Regions from separate parts of the Pseudoalteromonas sp. NFXS39 genome, predicted to be linked through region 2. Evidence: predicted binding sites of a transcription regulator. Region 2 holds the regulator's gene; the other holds the start of a gene.

Region 1 (3,435 bases), on a different contig from region 2:
ACTTCTTGGCTCTTAAGAGCAATGTAAGCATCGATTAGGTCATCAGTGAACACACCACCTTGAGTTAAGAACTCACGGTCAGCGTCTAGTGATGCAAGTGCTTCAGATAAAGAAGATGCAACTTGTGGGATCTCAGCAGCTTCTTCAGCAGGTAGATCGTACAAGTCTTTGTCCATTGCATCGCCAGGGTGGATCTTGTTTTTGATACCGTCAAGGCCCGCCATAAGCATTGCTGAGAATGCTAAGTATGGGTTTGCTGTTGGATCAGGGAAACGAATTTCGATACGACGTGCTTTTGCAGACGGTACCACTGGAATACGGATTGAAGCAGAACGGTTACGTGCAGAGTATGCAAGCATTACTGGTGCTTCGAAGCCTGGAACTAGGCGCTTGTATGAGTTAGTAGACGCGTTAGCAAATGCGTTGATTGCTTTAGCGTGCTTGATGATACCACCGATGTAGTAAAGAGCTTCTTCAGAAAGGCCAGCGTATTTGTCACCAGCGAAGATGTTTACACCATCTTTACCTAAAGATTGGTGACAGTGCATACCTGAACCGTTATCACCTACAATTGGCTTAGGCATGAAAGTCGCTGTTTTACCATATAAGTGAGCCATGTTATGGATAACATATTTCATCTCTTGGATTTCGTCAGCTTTTAATACCATTGTATTGAAGCGCGTTGCGATTTCATTTTGACCTGCAGTTGCTACTTCATGGTGGTGAGCTTCTACAACTTGACCAAGTTCTTCAAGAACTAAACAAGTTGCTGAACGCCAGTCTTGTGATGAATCAACAGGTGAACACGGGAAGTAACCGCCTTTAACACCTGGACGGTGACCCATGTTGCCACCTTCGTAATCTTTATCTGAGTTCCAAGCTGCTTCTACAGAATCGATTTTATACATAGAACCAGACATGTCTGATTTGTACTTAACATCGTCAAATAGGAAGAATTCTGGTTCAGGGCCGAATAACACAGTGTCAGCAATACCTGTAGAACGCATGTATTCTTCAGCGCGTTTTGCAACAGAGCGCGGGTCACGCTCGTAACCTTGAAGTGTTGAAGGCTCAACTACGTCACAACGTATGATTAGTGTAGCTTCTTCAGAAAACGGGTCCATTTTCGCAGACTCAGGAACAGGCATAAGTACCATGTCTGATTCATTAATACCTTTCCAACCAGCAATTGAAGAACCGTCAAACATTTTGCCGTCTTCGAAGAAATCTTCATCAATTTGGTGATGAGGAATAGAAACATGCTGTTCTTTACCTTTGGTATCAGTAAAGCGTAAATCAATGAACTTAACGTCATTTTCTTTGATAAAATCTAAAACCGATTGTGACATGTGTCCTCCAATTGTTGGGTTTTATTTTTGCTGCATTATTGCTTTTCGCTATTGTAAGCTGGTTTCGTGCCATGTTTTTAACACATTGTTTAGGCTTATAAAAATAAACACGGCTCAGTTTTGTTAACTCTTCAAGCACCAAGTTGGTGCATAAAAAGTTCATTGTGGTGCATAAAAAGTGCAACCTTATTTTTGCACAATTATTGCGCGTGCCAATTTTTCTGCTACGAACACGATTTAGTGCCAAAATATGGTTCAAAAACTAAATTTTCGCCAGTTTTGCGTTCAGATTCACTTTAATTTTCATAAATTTGTCATTTATAAAACAGATACTTATAAAAAGCCTGAAGAAAGTTTATAAATTTATATTGGATAAACTTTCATCCATGCCATTATTAAGGGATAATATGCGCCCTTTTAAATCCTATGCTGGGACATCTGGTGAAAACGCAGGTGACTGCGTAGATCTTGCAGGATCAATGAGATTCAATTTCTCTGAGAAAAAATATGAGCATCGAAAAGTTAAGAAATATAGCGATTATCGCCCACGTTGACCACGGTAAAACAACTTTGGTTGATAAACTGCTTGAGCAATCAGGCACATTAGAAACGCGCGGCGGTAACGAAGAGCGCGTAATGGACTCAAACGACATTGAGAAAGAGCGTGGTATTACCATTTTAGCTAAGAACACAGCTATTTCTTGGAACGACTACCATATCAATATCGTAGACACCCCAGGACACGCCGACTTCGGTGGTGAAGTAGAGCGCGTACTTTCGATGGCTGACTCAGTATTACTACTTGTTGATGCTCAAGAAGGTCCAATGCCGCAAACGCGTTTCGTAACGCAAAAAGCATTCGCACAAGGTTTAACGCCGATTGTTGTTATCAACAAAATCGACAAACCAGGTGCACGTCCTGACTGGGTTATGGACCAAGTTTTCGATTTATTCGATAACCTAGGTGCAACTGACGAACAGTTAGACTTTAAAGTAATCTATGCATCAGCGATCAACGGCTGGGCAACAATGGATTTAGACGAGCCATCAGATAACATGGAACCAATGTTCAAGATGATCGTTGACGAAGTATCTCCACCGGATGCAGATCCTGAAGGTGCTTTCCAAATGCAAATTTCTCAGCTTGACTACAACTCATACATCGGTGTTATCGGTGTAGGTCGTATCAAGCGTGGTACTGTTCGTCCTAACCAACAAGTAACAATTGTTAGTGCAGACGGTACTAAGCGTAACGGTAAAGTTGGCCAAGTAATGAGCTACTTAGGCCTTGAGCGTCATGAAGCAGAATCTGCAGGCGCGGGTGACATCATTGCTATCACAGGTCTTGGTGAGCTGAAAATCTCAGACACTATCTGTGATGTAAATACCGTTGAAGCATTACCACCGCTAAGCGTTGATGAGCCTACAGTAACAATGACGTTCTCTGTAAACACATCACCATTTGCTGGTAAAGAAGGTAAATTCGTAACTTCACGTAACATCCTTGAGCGTTTACAAGCTGAGCTTGTACACAACGTAGCACTACGTGTTGAAGAAACTGACAATCCAGATAGCTTCCGTGTTTCTGGTCGTGGTGAGTTACACTTAGGTATCTTAATCGAGAACATGCGTCGTGAAGGTTACGAGCTTGCGGTTTCTCGTCCACAAGTAATCCTTCGTGAAGTTGATGGTCAAAAAGAAGAGCCATACGAAACACTTACAATCGACTGTCAAGAAGAGCACCAAGGTTCTATCATGGAACAAATTGGTCTTCGTAAGGGTGAACTAACAGACATGTCTCCAGATGGTAAAGGCCGTGTACGTATGGACTTTATGATCCCAAGCCGTGGCTTAATTGGTTTCCAAACTGAATTCATGACATTAACGTCTGGTTCTGGTCTTCTTTACCACACATTCGATCACTACGGTCCACATAAAGGCGGTACTATCGGTGCGCGTAAGAATGGTGTAATGATTGCAAACGCAACTGGTAAAGCACTTACTAACGCATTATTCAACTTACAAGACCGCGGTAAGTTATTCATCGGTCACGGTGTTGAAGTTTACGAAGGTATGGTTATCGGTA
Region 2 (3,435 bases):
AAAAAACGTGCATCAAATACGTAATCAGCTTCTTTTGGAATACCGTGTTTAAACCCGAAAGACATAAAAGTGATAATCAGTTTTTTATCCTTTTTACCCAAAATCTTTTCGCGAATTGATTCTGCTAACTGATGAACACTGAGATCTGTGGTATCAATCATAAAATCAGCACGAGTGATCAACACATCGAGTAAGACTTTTTCTTGTTTAATAGCCAGATCAAGTGGCAAAGAATCAATGGATAATGGGTGTAAACGACGAGTCTCTGAAAAGCGTTTTATCAGGGTTTGGTCATCACTGTCTAAGTAAAAAAGTGTTGGATTTGCGAAACCAGGAAGGTACTCAAGAATATCATTAAATTCTTGCTGCTCTTTTGGAAGGTTACGCACATCAATACTGACCGCTATTTTATCGTAGTTATCTGATACGCTACGCACGAGCGAAGGCAGTAAATTGACTGGAATATTATCAACGCAATAATAACCTAAGTCTTCAAGTACTCGTAAAGCGACCGATTTACCTGAGCCTGAGCGACCGCTGATAATGATTAATTCCATTTATGCCTCTGCTGATATAACCTGAAACAGTTGCTGATCGGTAGTAGCGCTACGCAGCTGTTTACAAAACTCTTTATCTTTAAGTCTATCAGCAATTGTTGATAAGGTCTTTAGATGAAGCTGAGAGTCACCATCTGGTACGATGAGTGCTACGAAAATGTCAACAGGGCGATTATCAATTGCATCAAAATTGATTGGGGATTCACTCACTATGACAAACGCCTGAGGTTCATCGGCGCCACTCATTCGGCCATGTGGAATAGCAATACCTCGGCCAATACCGGTGCTACCTAGCTTCTCTCGGTTGAGTAAAGCATTTAGGATATCTTGTTGAGATAAATGAGGAAGCTGCTGGTGAGCCAGTTCGCTGATATATTCAAGAATTCTTTTTTTGCTATTAAAAAGGACCGCAGCTTTGCTGCAGTCCTGATTAGTAAGTGAACTTAGTTTCATAATTTAATGTCGAGCTAATTTCTCTTTGTGTTTAATGACTTGGCGATCAAGCTTATCGATCAACGAGTCAATGGCTGCGTACATATCTTGATGTTCTGTAGAAGCGAACAATTCGCCTCCGTTTACATGTAAAGTTGCTTCTGCTTTTTGGCTTAATTTTTCTACATCTAGAATGACATGAACATTATTAATATGGTCAAAATGCCTTTCTAGTTTCGCAAACTTGGTGTTTACATAGTCTCTTAATGAATCAGTGATTTCTACATGACGACCAGTTAAATTTAGTTGCATAAGCATTTTTCCTTCTATGTAAAACGTCTAAATCAAACTCTTACGCTGATTAGACGGAGGTATTGCTAGAGACTCACGATATTTTGCAATTGTACGTCTAGCTACTTTAATTCCTTGCTCAGCCAATATATCTGCAATTTTGCTATCACTCAATGGTTTAGCCGAGTTTTCTGCAGCGACTAACTTCTTGATTAAAGCGCGTATTGCTGTTGAAGAACACTCACCACCATTTTCAGTGCTGACATGGCTTGAGAAGAAATATTTCAACTCAAAAATACCCCTAGGGGTATGCATATATTTTTGCGTTGTTACTCGTGAAATCGTCGATTCATGCATTTCGACCATTTCAGCAACATCATTTAGCACCATCGGCTTCATTGCTTCTGGGCCATGCTCAAAGAAAGCTTGTTGTTGTTGAACGATACAGTTGGTCACTTTTAATAGTGTATCGTTACGGCTTTCTAAGCTCTTAATAAACCACTTTGCTTCTTGTAAGTGAGAGCGAATAAATTGGCTGTCGCTACTTGATTTAACAGAGCGAGACATAGCCGCATATTGGCTGTTCACTCTAATCTTTGGCATACTATCTGGGTTTAACTCAACCACCCAGCGACCTTTTACTTTTTTCACTGATACATCAGGTATGACGTACTCAGACTCTTCGCGTACTATGCTATCCGCAGGCTTAGGGTTTAAGCTGTGAATTAGCGTCATTACTTCTTTAAGCTCATTTTCTTTAAGCTTAGTCTTTTTCATCAAAGTTCGATAGTCGCGACTCGCTAATAATTCGATATGCTCAGATAAAACCATTTTAGTTTCAGCTAAATATGGCGTGTTTGCATCGAATTGGCGAAGTTGAATACACAGGCATTCCTGTAAACTACGCGCGCCAATACCGACAGGATCAAACAATTGAATTCTCTTTAGGACCGCTTCGACTTCATCAAGTTCGATTTCTTCTTCATCACTATTTTGATTAAAGCTCTCGACGATATCTTCACAGCTTACCGTTAAAATACCAGAGTCATCGATAGCCTCAACAATTGCCACAGCAATCGCTTCATCAGTCGGACTAAAGGGAGTTAGCTGTAATTGCCACATAAGGTATTCGTGAAGGGTTTCGGTCGATGCACCTTGATAAATAGATTCATCTTCTGGCATTGGCCCTGATGATGTTGATGGAGCGGCACTCATGTACTCATCCCATGTAACATCCATGGCTAAATCGTCACTTACAGTGTCTTTATTTAGAGCATCACTGCTTTCTTGTTCATATTCGCTAGGTGCTTCGTCTGCAGAAGCGCTGACTTGCACATCGTCAGATTCAGCTTTTTGCTCATTTTTGCCGATGCTTTCTTCGTTGTAATCCGCTTCTTCCACTTCAAGTAAAGGGTTACTATCTAGCGCCTCTTGAATTTCTTGTTGGAGATCCAATGTACTGAGCTGCAACAAACGAATAGCTTGTTGCAGTTGTGGAGTCATTGTAAGTTGCTGGCCCATGCGCAGCTGTAATGATTGCCTCATGTATCCCTAACAATCCTTTTTTTAAGTTATCGATAACTGTGCAAAGACAGTTAAGTTATTATCGATTTATTGTCATTGTTATAAGTCTAGCAGATGCTCTAGTCGGTGGCGTAATGGTTACAGCCTAAATTGCTCGCCTAGATAAACATCGCGTACAGTTTGGTCAGCTAATACGTGCTCAGGTGTGCCTGATGCAATTAGCTCCCCATGAGAAACAATGTAGGCTTTTTCACAAACATCAAGGGTTTCTCGAACATTATGGTCAGTAATTAGTACACCAATACCACGATTTTTTAGGTGCTCAATAATTTTCTTTATATCTAACACTGAAATTGGATCAACACCAGCAAAAGGCTCATCTAAAAGGATAAATTTAGGATTAGCGGCTAATGCGCGAGCAATTTCAACGCGGCGACGTTCACCACCAGATAGCGCCATACCTTGACTATCACGGATGTGTTGGATGCTAAATTCATCTAATAAGCTATTTAGAGTTTCTTCCCGCGTGGTTTTATTTAGATCTTTACGAGTCTCTAAAATAGCCATCAAGTTTTGGTAAACTGTTAACTTTCGAAAAATCGAAGATTCTTGCGGTAGATAACCAATACCC

Evidence for each region. Region 2 encodes sigma-54, which starts transcription at its own class of promoters, with help from an activator protein. Its sites were predicted from a motif close to GTTGGCACGNNNNTNGNNT; they were not measured.
Region 1: the regulator sigma-54 is predicted to act here: its motif matches at 1,405-1,423, upstream of glnA (glutamate--ammonia ligase).

What each region holds. Positions count from the first base shown of each region.
Region 1 covers NZ_JAGDEC010000011.1:78,267-81,701, reverse strand. Annotated here, with positions in the region: gene glnA (glutamate--ammonia ligase) at 1-1,349, opposite strand, end outside; gene typA (translational GTPase TypA) at 1,857-3,435, shown strand, end outside.
Region 2 covers NZ_JAGDEC010000007.1:147,843-151,277, reverse strand. Annotated here, with positions in the region: gene rapZ (RNase adapter RapZ) at 1-557, opposite strand, end outside; gene ptsN (PTS IIA-like nitrogen regulatory protein PtsN) at 558-1,010, opposite strand; gene hpf (ribosome hibernation promoting factor) at 1,014-1,301, opposite strand; gene J3455_RS14415 (RNA polymerase factor sigma-54) at 1,329-2,825, opposite strand; gene lptB (LPS export ABC transporter ATP-binding protein) at 2,943-3,435, opposite strand, start outside.